DNA from 3 places in the Streptomyces sp. NPDC031497 genome. Region 2 is predicted to be linked to each of the others. Evidence: predicted binding sites of a transcription regulator. Region 2 holds the regulator's gene; each other region holds the start of a gene.
The links. Region 2 encodes HrcA, which represses chaperone genes, less so after heat shock. Its sites were predicted from a motif close to TTNGCACTCNGNNNNNCNGAGTGCNAA; they were not measured.
Positions count from the first base shown of each region.

Region 1: a site for HrcA is predicted at 1,504-1,530, ahead of groL (chaperonin GroEL). Genes of this name have one in related genera too.
Region 3: a site for HrcA is predicted at 1,790-1,816, ahead of groES (co-chaperone GroES). Genes of this name have one in related genera too.

Region 1 is NZ_JBVIKO010000004.1:405,815-412,267, reverse strand. Features, by position in the region: gene thrC (threonine synthase) at 1-345, shown strand, start outside; gene ACZ5K7_RS10505 (MoaD/ThiS family protein) at 392-667, shown strand; gene ACZ5K7_RS10500 (cold-shock protein) at 1,128-1,334, shown strand; gene groL (chaperonin GroEL) at 1,693-3,315, shown strand; gene ACZ5K7_RS10490 (NADH:flavin oxidoreductase) at 3,550-4,677, shown strand; gene ACZ5K7_RS10485 (carboxylesterase/lipase family protein) at 5,057-6,453, shown strand, end outside.
Region 2 is NZ_JBVIKO010000003.1:550,693-557,145, reverse strand. Features, by position in the region: gene ACZ5K7_RS08515 (DUF3097 domain-containing protein) at 1-489, opposite strand, end outside; gene ACZ5K7_RS08510 (MBL fold metallo-hydrolase) at 524-1,264, opposite strand; gene hrcA (heat-inducible transcriptional repressor HrcA) at 1,428-2,444, shown strand; gene dnaJ (molecular chaperone DnaJ) at 2,445-3,581, shown strand; gene ACZ5K7_RS08495 (nitronate monooxygenase) at 3,730-4,884, shown strand; gene ACZ5K7_RS08490 (16S rRNA (uracil(1498)-N(3))-methyltransferase) at 4,881-5,636, shown strand; gene ACZ5K7_RS08485 (VOC family protein) at 5,666-6,058, shown strand; gene ACZ5K7_RS08480 (hypothetical protein) at 6,152-6,453, shown strand, end outside.
Region 3 is NZ_JBVIKO010000006.1:1,569-8,021, forward strand. Features, by position in the region: gene ACZ5K7_RS13855 (polysaccharide deacetylase family protein) at 1-667, shown strand, start outside; gene ACZ5K7_RS13860 (polysaccharide deacetylase family protein) at 664-1,467, shown strand; gene groES (co-chaperone GroES) at 1,963-2,271, shown strand; gene groL (chaperonin GroEL) at 2,390-4,015, shown strand; gene ACZ5K7_RS13875 (ABC transporter permease) at 4,239-6,453, opposite strand, start outside.

The DNA.
Region 1 (6,453 bases), on a different contig from region 2:
ACCATCGCCAAGTCCCTCGCCATCGGCAACCCGGCCGACGGGCCGTACGTCCTGGACATCGCGCGCCGTACCGGCGGTGCGGTGGAGGACGTGACCGACGAGCAGGTCGTCGACGCGATCAAGCTGCTCGCGCGGACCGAGGGAATCTTCGCGGAGACCGCCGGCGGGGTGACGGTCGGAGTCACCAGGAAGCTCATCGAGAATGGGCTGATCGATCCGGCGAAGTCGGTCGTTGTACTCAACACGGGTGACGGACTGAAGACACTGGACGCCGTGGCGGGGACCGGGCTCACGGCGACTATTCGCCCGAATCTCGAGTCTTTCCGCGAGGCCGGGCTCGCCTGAGCCAGCCGTAAAAAACCAGGGCGTTGTCCCGATCGGAGGTTCACACGTGAGCGTCACCGTTCGCATCCCCACCATCCTGCGTACCTACACCGGTGGTCAGGCCGAAGTCAGTGCCGAAGGAGGCACCCTCGGCGAAGTCATCTCCGATCTGGAGAAGAAGCACACCGGGATCGCCGCCCGCGTTCTCGACGACGAGGGCAAGCTGCGCCGGTTTGTGAATGTGTACGTCAATGATGACGATGTGCGGTTCGAGCAGGGCCTGGAGACGGCCACCCCGGACGGTGCCGGCGTCTCCATCATCCCGGCCGTCGCCGGCGGTTGACCTGCTGACAGGCTGATCGAATGACCGAACATTACCTTCGGTAACGCCGATCACCGACTGTTCACCCGATTGCCCCCTCCGCGAGAGAAGCGGAGGGGGCAATTCTGTGTGGTTGAGCGCGGTACAGTTGGGGAACGCGGTTCCGATCTCCAGGTCGGGAGCCCCGTATTCGATACCGCTGACCCGATAAGAAGTAGCCAAAGTGCGCGGGTTATATGCGGCTTTTGTGGCTTTTATGGGGCCCGACTTGCCCTGAATTCGGCCGAATTCTTGCTACATTCCGGACCCTTCCCGTCCAGAATTCTCGTCCGATTGACCTGTTGCAGACGGCAGTTGGACAGATACATTCAGCCGCGGTCGACGCGTTCCGGCGCACGCCCCCAAACCTGTGGGGGGTGAGGTCTGACCCGGATCCGCGAAGTGTGGATCTGTGCAAGGGCCAGTAATAGGGGAGTTAGGCATGGCTCAGGGCACCGTCAAGTGGTTCAACGCGGAGAAGGGGTACGGCTTCATCGCGGTCGACGGTGGTGCGGATGTTTTCGTCCACTACAGTGCGATTCAGATGGACGGCTACCGCACCCTGGAGGAAGGTCAGCGGGTCGATTTCGAGATCTCGCAGGGCCAGAAGGGGCCGCAGGCGGACATGGTCCGGCTCGCGACCAGCTGAAGCACGCGCCGACTGACAGCGTCGTTCTTCTTTCTTTGTCGGAGGGCTCGTATCCCATGGGGAGTCATGGGTTACGAGCCCTTTGGCATGCCCGGGGCGAGTGGGCCGGCGCACCCCGCGGGTGCGGCCCGGTGCGCCGCCCTGCGCGCGGCCCAGTCTCCCGGAGGCGCTTGCACTCGGCATGGGCGAGTGCTAATCATTGGCGTTAGCACTCTGAAGGTGAGAGTGACAAAAATGGACCGGGTCGGTGAGGCCCGCAGGCCGGGTGGGGCAAGGAACCCACGGGTCGGCGAGCCGTCCGTCGCGGGCGCGGGCGCGGTCCGAAGACTCACCCCCAGTCCTGGAGGGACCACTTCACATGGCCAAGATCATCGCGTTCGACGAGGAGGCGCGGCGCGGCCTTGAGCGCGGTATGAACCAGCTCGCCGACGCCGTCAAGGTCACCCTCGGCCCCAAGGGCCGCAACGTCGTCCTTGAGAAGAAGTGGGGCGCCCCCACGATCACCAACGATGGTGTGTCCATCGCCAAGGAGATCGAGCTGGAGGACCCGTACGAGAAGATCGGCGCCGAGCTGGTCAAGGAAGTCGCCAAGAAGACGGACGACGTCGCCGGTGACGGTACGACCACCGCGACCGTGCTCGCCCAGGCCCTGGTCAAGGAAGGCCTGCGCAACGTCGCCGCCGGCGCCAACCCGATGGCCCTGAAGCGCGGTATCGAGAAGGCCGTCGAGGCCGTCTCCGGTGCCCTGCTCGAGCAGGCGAAGGATGTCGAGACCAAGGAGCAGATCGCCTCCACGGCCTCCATCTCCGCCGCCGACACCCAGATCGGCGAGCTCATCGCCGAGGCGATGGACAAGGTCGGCAAGGAAGGCGTCATCACCGTCGAGGAGTCCCAGACCTTCGGTCTGGAGCTGGAGCTCACCGAGGGTATGCGCTTCGACAAGGGCTACATCTCGGCGTACTTCGCCACCGACATGGAGCGTATGGAGGCGTCCCTCGACGACCCGTACATCCTGATCGCCAACTCGAAGATCGGCTCCGTCAAGGACCTGCTCCCGCTCCTGGAGAAGGTCATGCAGTCGGGCAAGCCGCTGCTGATCATCGCCGAGGACGTCGAGGGCGAGGCCCTGTCGACCCTGGTCGTCAACAAGATCCGCGGCACCTTCAAGTCCGTCGCGGTCAAGGCCCCGGGCTTCGGCGACCGCCGCAAGGCGATGCTGAACGACATCGCCATCCTCACCGGTGGCGAGGTCATCTCCGAGGAGGTCGGTCTCAAGCTGGAGAACACGACCCTCGACCTGCTGGGCCGCGCCCGCAAGGTGGTCATCACCAAGGACGAGACCACCATCGTCGACGGCGCCGGCTCCACCGAGCAGGTCCAGGGCCGGGTCAACCAGATCCGCGCCGAGATCGAGCAGTCCGACTCGGACTACGACCGCGAGAAGCTCCAGGAGCGCCTGGCCAAGCTCGCCGGTGGCGTCGCCGTCATCAAGGCCGGTGCCGCGACCGAGGTCGAGCTCAAGGAGCGCAAGCACCGCATCGAGGACGCCGTTCGCAACGCGAAGGCGGCCGTCGAGGAGGGCATCGTCGCCGGTGGTGGCGTGGCCCTGCTCCAGGCCTCCCAGGTGTTCGAGAAGCTGGAGCTCGAAGGTGACGAGGCGACCGGCGCCAACGCCGTGAAGCTCGCCCTGGAGGCCCCGCTCAAGCAGATCGCCGTCAACGGTGGTCTCGAGGGTGGCGTCGTCGTCGAGAAGGTGCGCAACCTTCAGGTCGGCCACGGCCTGAACGCCGCGACCGGCGAGTACGTCGACATGATCGCCGAGGGCATCATCGACCCGGCGAAGGTGACGCGCTCTGCCCTGCAGAACGCCGCCTCCATCGCCGCGCTGTTCCTGACCACCGAGGCCGTCATCGCCGACAAGCCGGAGAAGGCCGCCGCGGCCGCTCCGGGCGGCATGCCGGGCGGTGACATGGACTTCTGATCGACCTCTGGCCGATCGCTCGTCCTGACCGAGGGCGGCACCCCCTGTTCGACAGGGGGTGCCGCCCTCGGGCGTTTCCGCCTCGATGGCGGCCGTGAATCCGTGTCCGGGGTCACACGGCTTTCGGGCGGGGGCGGGAATGGGTACGTACGGGCAGGCCGTTGTGCACGTATGTGCACTCAATGCGTGTGCACATACCGTCCGGTCTACGACTTACCATGAGGAGCCCCCCACGTGACCGTCTCCACGCCTCCCGCCTCCCGCGCGGCCGAGATCCTCTCCCGTCCGATCACCCTGAACGGGCTCACGGTTCCCAACCGGATCGTGATGGCGCCGATGACCCGGCAGTTCAGCCCGGGCGGCGTCCCCGGCGAGGACGTGGTCTCGTACTACGCCCGCCGGGCCGCCGCCGGTGTCGGTCTGATCGTCACCGAGGGCACGTACGTCGGTCACGACTCGGCCGGGCAGAGCAGCCGCATCCCGCGGTTCCACGGCGAGGAGCAGCTGGCGGGCTGGGCGAAGGTCGCCGAGGGGGTGCACGCGGCCGGCGGCACCATCGTCCCGCAGCTGTGGCACATCGGCATGGTGCGCAAGCAGGGCCAGCCCCCGTTCGCGGACGCCCCCGCCGTCGGCCCCTCCGGCATCCGCCTGGACGGCACCGAGGGCGAGGGCAAGGCGATGACCGGCCAGGACCTGGACGACGTCATCCGCGCGTTCGCCGAGGCCGCGGCCGACGCCGAGCGCATCGGCTTCGACGGCGTCGAGCTGCACGGGGCCCACGGCTACCTCCTCGACCAGTTCCTGTGGGCGGGCACCAACCGCCGTACCGACGCCTACGGCGGTGACCCGGTCGCCCGCACCAAGTACGCGGCCGAGCTCGTGGCCGCCGTACGCGCGGCGGTCTCCCCGGAGTTCCCGGTGATCTTCCGCTACTCGCAGTGGAAGTCGGACAACTACGACGCCCGTCTCGCCGAGACCCCGGAGGAGCTGGAGGCGATCCTCACCCCGCTGGCGGCGGCCGGTGTCGACGTCTTCCACGCCTCCACCCGGCGCTACTGGCTGCCCGAGTTCGAGGGCTCCGACCTGAACCTGGCCGGCTGGACCAAGAAGCTCACCGGGAAGCCGACCATCACCGTCGGCTCGGTCGGCCTCGACGGCGACTTCATCAAGGGCTTCGCGGGCGAGGGCTCCCCGGTCCGGGGCATCGAGGACCTCCTCGACAGCCTGGAGCGCGAGGAGTACGACATGGTCGCCGTCGGCCGCGCCATCCTCCAGGACCCGGAGTGGGCGGCGAAGGTGCTCGCCGGGCGCACGGAGGACCTGAAGTCGTACGACGCGACGGCGCTCAAGAGCCTGAGCTGAGAGCTTGAGCCGAGAGCCTGAGCTGAGAGCTTGAGCCGAAGGCTTGAGCTGAGAGCTTGAGCCGAAGGCCTGAGCCGAATCACCCCGTTCGCCCTCGGTCCGGCCGGCGACCAGCCGGCCGGACCGAGGGCGTCGGCGTCGCTGGTGGAGCTGGGAGGGTCGGCCGGTCCGCCGTGCCACACCTTCCATGCGCGCGATCCGTGGGCCCATGAGACCGTGGACGAGATCGACGAGGCGCAGGCCAGGGCGTTCTTCGCCCGGCATGGCTGATGGGTTCACCCATACGGGTGAGGGGTGTTCGGCACTCGTGCGAAGTGCCGGACGTTCCACGAGTGACCGGCCGTGATGACGGCAGCGCCCCCACCGAAAGCGAGCGAGCATGACGACAAGTCAGTCTCCGCAGCCGCCCCACGCCGCCGAGGGACCGATCGTACGCACCGCGGCGGGCGCCGTCCGAGGGTTGCGGGAGGACGGGCTGGCGGTCTTCCGGGGCATACCGTTCGCCGAGCCCCCGGTGGGGGAGGCGAGGTTCGCGGCGCCCCGCCCGGCACGCGCGTGGGACGGGACGCGCGACGCGTACGCGTTCGGGCCGCCGCCCCCGCAGGACCTGGGCGTCCAGGGACGCACGGGTGTCCTGGAGGCACCCGAGGGCGACGACTGGCTGACGGTGAACGTCTGGACACCCGACCCGGACCCGGCGGCCCGCCGCCCGGTGATGGTGTGGATCTACGGCGGCGCCTACAAGCTGGGCCACTCCGGCAGCCCCGGCTACGACGCCCAGCACATCGCACGTGACGGCGACGTGGTCGTGGTCTCCCTCAACTACCGCGTGGGAATGGAAGGTTTCGTCCAGATCGAGGGGGCGCCCGCCAACCGGGGCCTGCTGGACCAGGTGGCGGCGCTGGAGTGGGTGCGGGAGAACATCGCGGCCTTCGGCGGCGACCCCGACCAGGTCACGGTCTTCGGGGAGTCGGCGGGCGGCGGGTCGGTGGCCGCGCTGCTGGCGATGCCCAGGGCGCGGGGCCTGTTCCGGCGGGCGATCGCCCAGAGCGTGCCGGGCACGTTCTTCTCCACCGAACTGGCCGCGGACATCGCACAGGCCCTGGCGGCGGAGGCCGGCCTGCGCCCCACGCTGGCCGACCTGGCGACGACCGATCCGCGCCGGCTGACGGAGGTGGGCCAGTCGCTGGGCGTCAAGATGCCTCAGTACATGGGCCGTTGGGGGCAGATCGCGCCGACGGTGACACCGTTCTCCCCGGTGGTCGACGGTGAGGTGCTGCCCACCACCCCCTGGCAGGCGCTGGCCTCCGGTTCCGCCCGGGACGTGGACCTCCTCGTGGGCCACAACCGCGACGAGTACCGCCTCTTCCTGGTCATGGGCGGGATGTACGGCAAGATCACGGAGGAGCAGGCGACCGGCGCCCTGCGGCTGTTCGCACCGGGCGGCGAGGCGGGAGTGCAGGCCTACCGCGAGGCCTTCCCCGAGGCGTCGCCGGACGAGCTGTACGAACGGGTGCAGACCGACTGGCTCTTCGGCATCCCGTCACTACGCCTGGCGGAGGCGCACACCGCGGCCGGCGGCCGGGCCCACCTGTACGAACTGACCTGGGGCGCCCCGGGCAACGGCGGCCTGCTGGGCGCCTGCCACGGCCTGGACATCCCGCTGCTGTTCGGCACGTTCGAGGCGGACCTCGCCAACCTCCTCTTCGCGGGCACGGACGTCACCCCCGAGGCCAGGGCCCTGTCCACCCGCTTCCGCACGGCATGGACGGCGTT
Region 2 (6,453 bases):
CAGGACACCGAGGCGCGCGTCCGGGCCCGGTGCGAATTCGGCCACGATCGACGGGAGGTCGTCGACGCCCCCCAGGTACTCCACGACCACGCCCTCGATGCGCAGGTCGTCGCCCCAGACCTTCTCGACCAGTTCCGCGTCGTGGCGGCCCTCGACGTAGATGCGGCCGGCGCGGGCCACGCGCGCGCGTGCGCCGGGGACGGCGACCGACCCGGAGGCGGTACGGGCGGGGCGTGCGGGGGCGGCGGACGTGGGGCGTACGAGGGTGACCACCCGGCCCTCCAGCAGGAAGCCCCGCGGTTCCAGCGGGAAGACGCGGTGTTTGCCGAAGCGGTCCTCCAGGGTCACCGTGCCCGCCTCGCAGCGGATCACCGCGCCGCAGAACCCGGTGCCGGGTTCCTCGACGACCAGGCCGGGTTCGGCGGCCACCTCCGGGGCCGGTTTCGGCTTCTTCCACGGCGGGGTCAGGTCGGCGGAGTACTGGCGCATTCGGATGACGATAGGAGAAGCGGCGGCGGCGTGGTCACGACACGCCGAAACGGGCGGCCAGGGCGTCGCGTTGCCGTCGTACGAACTCCGCGTCCACCACCGCTCCGTGACCGGGCACGTACCGGGCGTCCTCGCCGCCGAGGGCGAGCAGGCGGTCCAGGGCGGCCGGCCAGCGGGACGGTACGGCGTCGGGGCCGGCCTGGGGGTCGCCGGACTCCTCCACCAGGTCGCCGCAGAACACCACCGGCGGGTCGCCGGGGACGCCGGGGACGCCGGGGACGAGGACCGCGAGGTCGTGGGAGGTGTGGCCGGGGCCCACGTCGGCCAGCAGGGCCCGGCGGCCGTCGCCGAGGTCGAGGGTCCACTCGCCGGAGACCGGACGGCGGGGCACGGGCAGCGCGTCGGCCGCCTCCTCGGCCTCCGGGGCCGGCAGGCCGTTGCGGACCGCGTCCAGGCGCAGCGCCTCGCGGCCGTGCGTGAAGACGGCCTCCGCGCCCGCCGCCGCGTGCACGTCCACGCCCGCGAACGCCGGGGTGCCGAAGACGTGGTCGAAGTGGGGGTGGGTGAGCGCGAGATGGGTCACACGGCGTCCGGCCAGCCGTTGCGCCTGCGTCCGCAACCGCGCGCCCTCCGCCAGGCTCGACCCGGCGTCCACCATCAGGACCGGTCCCGCCCCGAGGACCAGCCCGGCCGTGCAGTCCCAGCCCGGCAGCCGGCACCGGCCGACCCCCTCGGCCACCCGCTCCCAGCCCAGCTCTTCCCAAGTCACCGTCACACCACGACGCTAGCGGCAGAACGCCCCGGGTCCTCACCGACCTTGCCCAGTCGGTACCCGGCGGCCGTACACTGGGCCGGGGACGTTGGCACTCGGGATCGCAGAGTGCCAGGCGAAAGACCCGAAAGGCCGCGGGGACGACTTTCTGGAGGTGTGGCGCTGGATGCTGAGTGAACGCAGGCTTCAGGTATTGCGCGCCATTGTCCAGGATTACGTCGGCACCGAGGAGCCGGTGGGGTCGAAGGCGCTGACCGAGCGGCACAACCTCGGGGTCTCCCCGGCGACCGTGCGCAACGACATGGCCGCCCTGGAGGACGAGGGGTTCATCGCCCAGCCGCACACCAGCGCCGGGCGGATCCCCACCGACAAGGGCTACCGGCTGTTCGTCGACAAGCTGGCCGGCGTCAAGCCGATGAGCGCGCCCGAGCGGCGGGCCATCCAGAACTTCCTCGACGGCGCCGTCGACCTCGACGACGTCGTGGCGCGGACGGTGCGGCTGCTGGCGCAGCTGACGCGGCAGGTCGCGGTCGTGCAGTACCCGTCGCTGACACGGTCCACCGTGCGGCATGTGGAGCTGCTCGCGCTCGCGCCGGCCCGGCTGATGCTGGTGCTGATCACCGACACCGGGCGGGTCGAGCAGCGGATGGTCGACTGCCCGGCGCCCTTCGGGGAGACGTCCGTGGCGGATCTGCGGGCGCGGCTCAACAGCCGGATCGCGGGACGCCGGTTCTCGGACGTGCCCCGGCTGGTGGAGGACCTGCCGGACGCCTTCGAGGCCGAGGACCGCGGCACTGTCTCGGCGGTGCTCTCCACCCTGCTGGAGACGCTCGTCGAGGAGAACGAGGAGCGGCTGATGATCGGCGGCACCGCCAATCTCACCCGCTTCGGACATGATTTTCCCCTCATGATCCGGCCCGTCCTGGAGGCCCTGGAGGAGCATGTCGTCCTCCTCAAGCTCATGGGCGAGGCAGGGGATTCGGGCATGACCGTACGCATCGGTCACGAGAACGCCTACGAGGGACTCAACTCAACGTCCGTGGTGTCGGTCGGCTACGGTTCGGGCGGCGAGGCAGTCGCCAAGCTCGGCGTGGTCGGACCGACCCGCATGGATTACCCGGGAACGATGGGAGCGGTACGAGCGGTGGCACGGTACGTCGGACAGATCCTGGCGGAGTCGTAAGTGGCCACGGACTACTACGCCGTTCTCGGCGTGCGCCGCGACGCGTCGCAGGAAGAGATCAAGAAGGCCTTCCGTCGGCTCGCGCGCGAGCTGCACCCGGACGTCAACCCGGATCCGAAGACCCAGGAGCGGTTCAAGGAGATCAACGCCGCCTACGAGGTGCTCTCCGACCCGCAGAAGAAGCAGGTCTACGACCTCGGCGGCGACCCGCTCTCGCAGAGCGGCGGCGCGGGCGCGGGCGGCTTCGGGGCCGGCGGGTTCGGGAACTTCTCGGACATCATGGACGCGTTCTTCGGTACCGCGTCCCAGCGCGGGCCGAGGTCGCGTACGCGGCGCGGCCAGGACGCCATGATCCGGATCGAGGTCGAGCTCGACGAGGCGGCCTTCGGTACGACCAAGGACATCCAGGTCGACACGGCGATCGTCTGCAACACCTGCAACGGTGAGGGCGCGGCGCCGGGCACCTCCGCCCAGACGTGCGACATGTGCCGGGGCCGTGGTGAGGTCTCGCAGGTGACGCGGTCCTTCCTGGGCCAGGTCATGACCTCGCGGCCGTGTCCGCAGTGCCAGGGCTTCGGTACGGTCGTGCCGACGCCGTGTCCCGAGTGCGCCGGTGACGGGCGGGTGCGGTCGCGGCGGACGCTGACCGTGAAGATCCCGGCCGGTGTCGACAACGGCACCCGGATCCAGCTCGCCGGTGAGGGCGAGGTCGGGCCCGGCGGCGGTCCCGCCGGTGACCTGTACGTCGAGATCCACGAGCTGCCGCACTCCACGTTCCAGCGGCGCGGCGACGATCTGCACTGCACGGTGACCATCCCGATGACGGCGGCCTCGCTCGGTACGAAGGTGCCGCTGGAGACGCTGGACGGGATGGAGGAGGTCGACATCCGGCCGGGCACGCAGTCCGGGCAGTCGATCCCGCTGCACGGGCGCGGTGTCACGCATCTGCGCGGCGGCGGGCGCGGCGATCTCATCGTCCATGTCGAGGTGACCACCCCGACCAAGCTCGACCCCGAGCAGGAGCGGCTGCTGCGCGAGCTGGCGAAGCTGCGCGGCGAGGAACGGCCGACGGGGCAGTTCCAGCCGGGTCAGCAGGGACTGTTCAGCCGGCTGAAGGACGCGTTCAACGGGCGTTGACCCGTCGGCGGGCGCCGGCGGCCCGTCGTACGGGCGCCGGCGGGTCGCCGTGCGGGGGCGCGGCCCCTTCGCTGCCCGGACATGTCTGGCATGTGCCAGGGGTACGGCCCGATTCGGTCTTGTTCAAAGGACGTGACAACATGCCGTCATGTCCTCCGCGCTGACCGATCTCTTTCCCCTTCCGATCGTGCAGGCCCCCATGGCGGGCGGGGTCTCCGTGCCGCAGCTCGCCGCCGCCGTGTCCGAGGCGGGCGGGCTGGGGTTCCTGGCCGCCGGGTACAAGACCGCCGACGGGATGTACCAGGAGATCAAGCAGCTGCGGGGGCTGACCGGCCGTCCCTTCGGGGTGAACCTCTTCATGCCGCAGACGGAGTACGCCGAGGCCGGGGCCGTGGAGATCTACGCGCATCAGCTGGCCGGTGAGGCCGCCTGGTACAAGACCGAGCTGGGCGACCCCGACAGCGGCCGGGACGACGGGTACGAGGCCAAGCTGGCCGTGCTGCTCGACAACCCGGTGGCCGCGGCCTCGTTCCACTTCGGTGTCCCGGGCAAGGACGTCCTCGACTCCCTCCGCCGCGCGGGAACCCTCACCCTCGTCACCGCGACCACCGCCGAGGAGGCTCTCGCCGTCGAGCGGGCCGGGGCGGACGCGGTGATCGCCCAGGGCGTGGAGGCCGGCGGTCACCAGGGCACCCACCGGGACGTGCAGGAGAACGAGGGCTCCGGGATCGGGCTGCTGTCGCTGGTCGCCCAGATACGGGAGACGGTGGGCATCCCCGTCGTCGCCGCCGGCGGCATCATGCGCGGCAGCCAGATCGCCGCCGTGCTGGCCGCGGGGGCGAGCGCCGCCCAGCTGGGTACGGCCTTCCTCGCCACCCCCGAGTCCGGCGCCACCGACCTGCACAAGCGGGCGCTGACCGACCCGCTGTTCATCCGGACCGAACTGACCCGCGCGTTCTCCGGGCGGCCCGCCCGGGGGCTGGTCAACCGCTTCATGCGCGAGCACGGCCCGTACGCGCCCGCCGCCTACCCGGAGGTCCACCACCTGACCTCCCCGCTGCGCAAGGCCGCCGCCAAGGCCGAGGACGCGCAGGGCATGGCCCTGTGGGCCGGGCAGGGCCACCGGCTGGCCCGCCCGCTGCCCGCCGGGCAGCTGGTGGAGACCCTCACGGCGGAACTCGCCGCCGCGTCGACAGCGTTGTCGGGCAAGGCCGAAGGGCGCGAGGGGTACGAGGGGCACGAGGGGCACGAGGGGTACGAGGGGTACGAGGGGTACGAGGGGTACGAGGGGGGCAGGCGGTGACCGCCCCGGTGTTCGTGCTCGACCCGCTCGTGGAACCCGACCTCTCCGGCGGCGAGGTCGTCCTGGACGGGCCCGAGGGACGGCACGCCGTCTCCGTGAAGCGGCTGCAGCCCGGCGAGGACGTCATCCTCACCGACGGGCGCGGCCGCTGGACGGAGGGCGTCGTACGGGCCGCCGAGGGCAAGGACCGGCTGATCGTCCACATGACGTCGATCTCGGAGGAGCCGGAGCCGTCTCCCCGCATCACCGTCGTCCAGGCCCTGCCCAAGGGCGACCGCGGCGAGGTCGCCGTGGAGACCATGACCGAGGTCGGCGTCGACGCGATCGTGCCCTGGCAGGCCGCCCGCTGCATCACCCAGTGGAAGGGCGACCGGGGCCTGAAGTCCCTCGCGAAGTGGCGGGCCACCGCCCGCGAGGCCGGCAAGCAGTCCCGCCGGGTGCGCTTCCCGGAGATCGCGGACGCGGCGACCACCAAGCAGGTCGCCGCACTGCTCGCCGGAGCCGACCTGGCCGCCGTGCTCCACTCCGACTTCGAGCACGGCAGTGACCCGCTCGCCGAGGCCCAACTGCCCGCCGAGGGCGAGATCGTGCTCGTCGTCGGGCCCGAAGGGGGCGTCGCCCGGGACGAGCTCGCGCTCTTCGAGGAGGCGGGTGCGAAGGCGTACACCCTGGGACCTACCGTGATGCGCACATCGACCGCAGGCACCGCGGCCGCGGCCCTGCTGCTGGGCCGCACCGGCCGCTGGTCCTGACCCGTACGACACCTCAGGGGGAACGCGCCGTGGAACTCGCCCAAGTCCGGCTCCTGGTCTCCGACTTCGCCGCCTGCTACCGCTTCTACGCCGAGGTGCTCGGGCTGAAGCCGCAGTCGGGGGCGAGCGAGGGACCGTACGAGAAGTTCAGCCCGCACGCCGGGTCGGCGGGGATAGCCCTCCAGGACCGGGCCATGATGGCCGAAGTGCTGGGCGAGCTGGGGGAGACCGCGACCGGGCACCGTTCGCTGGTGGTGCTGCGCGTCGACGACCTGGACGCCTACTGCGAGCAGATCGCCGCGCGGGGCGCGGTGCTGGTGCACGGGCCGGCGCCGATGACGGAACGCATGCGCGTCGCCCACCTCAAGGACCCGGAGGGCAACCTGGTGGAACTCCAGGAGTGGCTGCTGCTGCGCACCTGAGGAACCCGTCGGCCGCCAGGGGGACCTCTCCGAACACGTGAGTGGCCGTATGCCCCCTACCGTCACGGAGCCGACGGTGGCAGGCTGCCCTCCATGGGGGCATTGAGGCCGATTTGGCGCCGGCCGCGCGTGACGCGCCGGGCGAGCGTGACCAGAGCGGCGGCCGTGGCGGGGCTCGCGGTGGTCGCCGTGGGCGGTGTGGTGGGCTGTCAGCCGACCGACCTGAACTCCGCGACCGTCGCGTACACCACCGACCGGACCGCCACCGCCGAGCTGAAACGGCAGCACGTCGACGTCAGCTGGCTCACCTGCACCGGCAACTACGGCTCGTCGGCCCCGAGGACGCCCTCGGCCTCGGCGACCACCGTCGTCTCCGTGGACTGCCGGGGCAGGAC
Region 3 (6,453 bases), on a different contig from region 2:
GCCCCCGGCCCCGCCGAAGGTGAAGCCGAGGATCACCGCGCGCGACGGCTTCGAGGTGGACGGGCAGGAGGAGGACGACCTGCCCCCGGTCTTCACCACGATCCCGACCAAACAGAAAATCGTCTTCCTGACCATCGACGACGGCTGGAACAAGGACCCGCGGTTCCTCCGCATGATGAACGACCTGCGGATCCCCTACACCGCGTTCCTCAGCAACTACCTGGTCAAGGACGACTACGGCTTCTTCCGCAGGATGCAGGCCGAGGGCCACACCCTCAACAACCACACCCTGACCCACCCCTATCTGCCCGGTCTGTCCTACGAGGAGCAGAGGGACGAGATCTGCGGCATGCAGGCGATCATGAAGAAGCAGTTCGGCAAGGCGCCGACGGTCTTCCGGCCGCCCTACGGCAACTACAACGGCGACACCCTGCGTGCCGCCAAGTCCTGCGGCATCAAGTACGCGCCGATCTGGGACGAGGAGGTGTTCGTCGACCACTGGGAGTATCGCGAGTGGGACCGCGGCCTGCACCCCGGTGACATCGTGCTCACGCACTTCCGGGGCAAGGACGACTGGGACGGCACGATGATCGACGACATGCGCCGCTTTCTGAACAAGGTCACCCGCGAGGGCTATGCGGTGGCGCGCCTGGAGGACTACCTGTGAGCCGGCCGAGGGCGACGGCCGCGCTGCTGACCGCCGCCCTCCTCCTGGCGGGCTGCGCCCAGTCCGTCGACCCGATCGAACGGCTGGGCAAGAAGGCGGCCGACCGGGTACGGCCGCACGGCCCGGCCGCCGAACAGCCGTACCGCCGCTGGGGCCTGACCGCGCCCCTGCTCCCGGCGCCGCACCCCCCGCTCCACCCGCTCGCCCTCCGCACGGACCTCCCGCCGGTCGTCGACCACGTCACCACCACCGACAAGGTCGTCTTCCTCACCTACGACGACGGCGCCGAGAAGGACCCCCGGTTCGTGGACATGGTCCGTGAACTGCGGCTCCCGGTGAGCATGTTCCTCACGGACAGCGTGGTCGGCCCGGGCTACGGCCACTTCGCCCGCCTCCAGGAGGTCGGCGCGAGCGTCCAGAACCACACCCTCGACCATCCGGCCATGCCGGGCCTGCCCTACGCCGGACAGCGTGCCGAGATCTGCGGCCAGCAGGAGAAGCTCAAGTCCCGCTTCGGTATCCGCCCCCGCCTCTTCCGCCCGCCCTACGGCACGTACGACACCACCACCCTGCGCGCGGCGGCCGACTGCGGGGTGACGGCGGTGGTCCTGTGGCGCGCGGCGATGACGGCCGACGGCATCGCCTACCGCCGCGGTGAGAAGCGGCTGCGCCCCGGCGACATCGTCCTGGTCGGCCCGGACGAGGCCACGGGCCTGACCCTGCGCGAACGCACGACCCGCCTGCTCCGCCGGGTCCAGGAAAACGGCCTGACGGTGGGACGGCTGGAGGATTACCTGTAGGCCCGACCGTCGTCGTCGCTGCTGCTGCTGCTGCTGCTGTCGCTGTCGCTGTCGCTGCCGCCGTCGCCGTCGCCGTCGCCGTCGCCGTCGCGCCGCCGCCGCCGCGTCCCGGCCCGGCCGCCGCCGCGTACCGGCCCGTGCGGTGTCCGCGTGCCCGGCCCGTGCGGTCTGCGCGTGCCCGGCCCGTGAGGCGTTCGCGTTCCCGGCCCGTGCGGCGTTCGGGGGCGGGGGCGGAGCCGAAAGCGGGGGTCCGGGGTGGCAGTCCCAGGGGTGGTCACCGCGGCCCCGGTCACCGTTTTTTTCGACGCCGCGCCGCAGGTAATTGGCACTCCGCTTGACCGAGTGCTAATCGCGGTCATAGTCTCGGCTCTGGCACTCGGCAGATGAGAGTGCCAACTACGCGACGGGCAGGTCCGGCACCCGCGACGACGGATCCACCTGGTCGCCACCTCAGACAGTTAACCCCGTGAGATCTCCGAAGGGGGAGGTCGGATCGTGACGACCACCAGCTCCAAGGTTGCCATCAAGCCGCTCGAGGACCGCATTGTGGTCCAGCCGCTCGACGCCGAGCAGACCACCGCCTCTGGCCTGGTCATCCCGGACACCGCGAAGGAGAAGCCCCAGGAGGGCGCCGTCCTCGCCGTGGGCCCGGGCCGCTTCGAGAACGGCGAGCGCCTGCCGCTCGACGTCAAGGTCGGCGACGTCGTGCTGTACAGCAAGTACGGCGGCACCGAGGTGAAGTACAACGGCGACGAGTACCTCGTCCTCTCGGCTCGCGACGTGCTCGCGATCATCGAGAAGTAGTTCACCTCAAGCACATTCTGCTTTGAGCTGCGCCCCTGGCCCCCGCGACCTTATGAAGCCGGGCGTCAGGGGCGCGGTTCGTTTCACCCACGCTTTCCGAGAGGGCTGAACCGCTCCCATGGCGAAGATCCTGAAGTTCGACGAGGACGCCCGTCGCGCCCTCGAGCGCGGCGTCAACAAGCTTGCCGACACCGTCAAGGTGACGATCGGCCCCAAGGGCCGCAACGTCGTCATCGACAAGAAGTTCGGCGCCCCCACCATCACCAACGACGGCGTCACCATCGCCCGCGAGGTCGAGCTCGACGACCCGTACGAGAACCTCGGCGCCCAGCTGGTGAAGGAGGTGGCGACCAAGACCAACGACATCGCGGGTGACGGTACGACCACCGCCACCGTGCTGGCCCAGGCGCTCGTCCGCGAGGGCCTGAAGAACGTCGCCGCCGGCGCCTCCCCGGCCGCCCTGAAGAAGGGCATCGACGCGGCCGTCGCCGCGGTCTCCGAGGAGCTGCTCTCCTCCGCCCGTCCGATCGACGACAAGGCCGACATCGCCGCCGTCGCCGCGCTGTCCGCCCAGGACCAGCAGGTCGGCGAGCTCATCGCCGAGGCGATGGACAAGGTCGGCAAGGACGGTGTCATCACCGTCGAGGAGTCCAACACCTTCGGTCTGGAGCTGGACTTCACCGAGGGCATGGCCTTCGACAAGGGCTACCTGTCGCCGTACTTCGTGACGGACCAGGAGCGCATGGAGGCCGTCCTGGAGGACCCCTACATCCTCATCAACCAGGGCAAGGTCTCCTCCATCGCGGACCTGCTCCCGCTGCTCGAGAAGATCATCCAGAGCAACGCCTCCCGCCCGCTGCTGATCATCGCCGAGGACGTCGAGGGCGAGGCGCTCTCCACCCTCGTCGTCAACAAGATCCGCGGCACCTTCAACGCGGTCGCGGTCAAGGCCCCCGGCTTCGGCGACCGCCGCAAGGCGATGCTGGAGGACCTGGCGATCCTCACCGGCGCCACGGTCATCTCCGAGGAGGTCGGCCTCAAGCTCGACCAGGTCGGCCTGGACGTGCTGGGCTCCGCCCGCCGTGTCACGGTCACCAAGGACGACACCACGGTCGTCGACGGCGCCGGTGACTCTGGTGCCGTCACCGGCCGCGTCGCCCAGATCAAGGCCGAGATCGAGAACACCGACTCCGACTGGGACCGCGAGAAGCTCCAGGAGCGCCTCGCGAAGCTGGCCGGCGGCGTGTGCGTGATCAAGGTCGGCGCCGCCACCGAGGTGGAGCTGAAGGAGAAGAAGCACCGTCTGGAGGACGCCATCTCCGCGACCCGCGCCGCGGTCGAGGAGGGCATCGTCTCCGGCGGTGGCTCCGCGCTCGTCCACGCCGCGAAGGTGCTGGAGGGCGGCCTGGGCAAGACCGGCGACGAGGCCACCGGTGTCGCCGTGGTCCGCCGCGCGGTCGTCGAGCCGCTGCGCTGGATCGCCGAGAACGCCGGCCTGGAGGGCTACGTCATCACCTCCAAGGTCGCCGAGCTCGACAAGGGCCAGGGCTTCAACGCCGCCACCGGCGAGTACGGCGACCTGGTCAAGGCCGGCGTCATCGACCCGGTCAAGGTCACCCGCTCCGCCCTGGAGAACGCCGCCTCCATCGCCTCCCTGCTCCTGACGACCGAGACCCTGGTCGTCGAGAAGAAGGAAGAGGAGGAGCCGGCGGCCGCCGGTCACTCCCACGGCCACTCCCACTGAGGCACGCCGGCAAAGCCGGTAAGCAGTAAGTCACTGTGCCCCGCCGCTCCGCGGCGGGGCACAGTGCTGTCGTGCTGGGGGGGGCGGAGGGGACGGCAGATCCGGATCGGCGGTGTGCGGCTCGCCCGCCCTCGTCGGCTGCCCTCCCCGCTCGGCTCCGAGGGGCGGCCCGAAGCCGAGGACCTGCTTCGGGCAGCCGCTTTCGCCATGGCGAGCCGAGCGGTCAGTCGCGGCGGATCAGCTCCGGATCGATCCGGCGGCCGGCCAGTGGCAGTGAGCCCGCCGCCGCGGCCGCCAGCACTCCCGCCACCGCCAGGGACAGCAGGGGGATGCCGGCGACATCCCAGCGGACCACTCCACCGCCGGTGATCAGGTAGCTGGACTCGGCGAGCTTCCCGGTGACGACCGCCAGGGCGAGACCGAGACCGAGCGGCAGCACCACCTGGAGGCACTGCACGGCCCGCATGGTCCGTGCCCGGGCGCCGATCAGGGTGACGGCGGTGACCTGCGCACGGCGTTCGACCGCGCGATCGGTCACGGACACCAGGAACGCGGCCACGCCGATGACCAGCCCCATGATCATGCCGAGGGCCAGCAGGGTTTCGACGACGGATATCTGTTCGAGTCCCTGGACGTTCATTCCGACCAGCTCCACCTCGGCGATCGGGGCGATCGCCCCGATACCGTCGAGGACCTTGCGGACCTGGCCCGGCTCCGAGCCGCTGGTGAGCACGAGCTCGGCGTCACGGGGCCGGGCGTGTGCGGGCAGTGCCGACGGTGGGACGAGGAGCACGGCGTTGCCCACGGCGGACGCGGAGTACCCGCTGTAGACGATCCCGTCGGTGGGGAAGCCGATGTCCAGGTGCCCGGTCCCGCTCCCCGAGAGGCGGAACCGGAACGGCGTGCCCGGTTTCACGCCGGATCCGACGCTGGAGTTGGGGTCGACGAGCCTCATCACCTTGCCGTCCACGCAGCCATGGGAGCGCTGGACCATGTGCTCCAGCTGCGCGCAGGTGGCGATCAGGGCGGTGGCCGACGACGCGAACGCGTCCTCGGGGCTCTTCCTCTCGAAGTCGACCCAGGAGTTCATCATGACGGCGTGGGTGCGCACACCGGCGAGGCCGCCGAGTTCCCTCTGCCGGTCCGGGGTCAGAGCGGACAGGGAGAGGGAGTAGTCCTGCACGGGTCCGGACGGCCGGCTGACCTGTTCCAGCTGGATGAGAACACCCTGGGCGAGCGAGGCGGCGTAGACGAGGAGTACGAGACCGGTGACGACCCTCATCGTGCTTCCGGGCTCGGCCTCGTTGCGCCGCATCGCCAGGTTGAGCGTGAGGGACTGGGTGGACGCCGCCACTCGGCGGGCGAGAACGTACGAGATCAACGGGAGCGTGAGCACGAGCCCGACTCCGGTCAGCACGACGCCGCCGACCACGAGCAGCGCGTTCACGCCCACACTCGACGCGGGGTGCCCGAGCACACCGCTGACGCAGAAGCCGGACACGATGCCCATACCGGCGATCAGGAGGAGACCGCCCCACCTGGACGGCGGCCGCGGCAGCGCGGTGCGGCGTACCGCCAGCGGGTTGGCGGCGGCCTCCCGCGCGCTCTTGCGGCCGACGAACCAGGCCAGCGCCGGGCAGCCGATCAGGCACACGGCGACCGTGGTCGCGGACAGGGCGCCGTCGTCCGGATACCACCGCAGCGCGGGCAGCCCCGTCCTGGACATCACCTGGTTGAGAACCCAGTACTCACCCAGGCCGAGCACCGCGCCGAGCAGTGCGGCCATCACGGTCTCCGCCGCGTTCACGCGCTGGGTGCCCTTGACGCTGAGGCCGAGCAGGCGCAGCGCCGCCAGGCGCCGCATGCGGCTGGCGGCGGACAGACGCGCACAGACGGTGAGGAAGATCCCCAGGGGCAGCAGAACCAGGGTGGCCAGAGCGAACCGCACGTCCGTCAGCGTGGACGGTTCCACGGCGGGGGACGGGGCGTAGTCGTACCCGAACCCCTTCAGGGTCCGGCCCTCGTGGGCGATCCGGCCGCGCGTGGTGCCGATGTACGCGTACAGCTCGTCCGGGTGCGCGAGCCCGGCCCCCGCGATGGTTCCCTTCTCCCGTCCCGGCAGCAGCCCCTTGACGGCGGGTGCCTCACGCAGGAGGTCGTGGACGCGCGGCGAGACGAACACCTCGCCGGGGCCGGGGAGCCGGGTCAGACCGGGCGGGGCCGACCGTGTTCCCTCGGTTCCCCGCGCGATGAACACGCGGGTGAACGGCCTGGATCCGTACGCGTCGGAGCGCTGGACGACGAGCGTGCCGTCCGCCGGCCCCTTGGCGGAGGTGACGGGCTGTCGTGCCGCGGCCCGGCCGTCGTGGGCGTGCAGGATCGCCGGAACGGTGAGGACGAGGGCCAGGCAGCAGACACCGATGGAGCCGCCGGCCGCC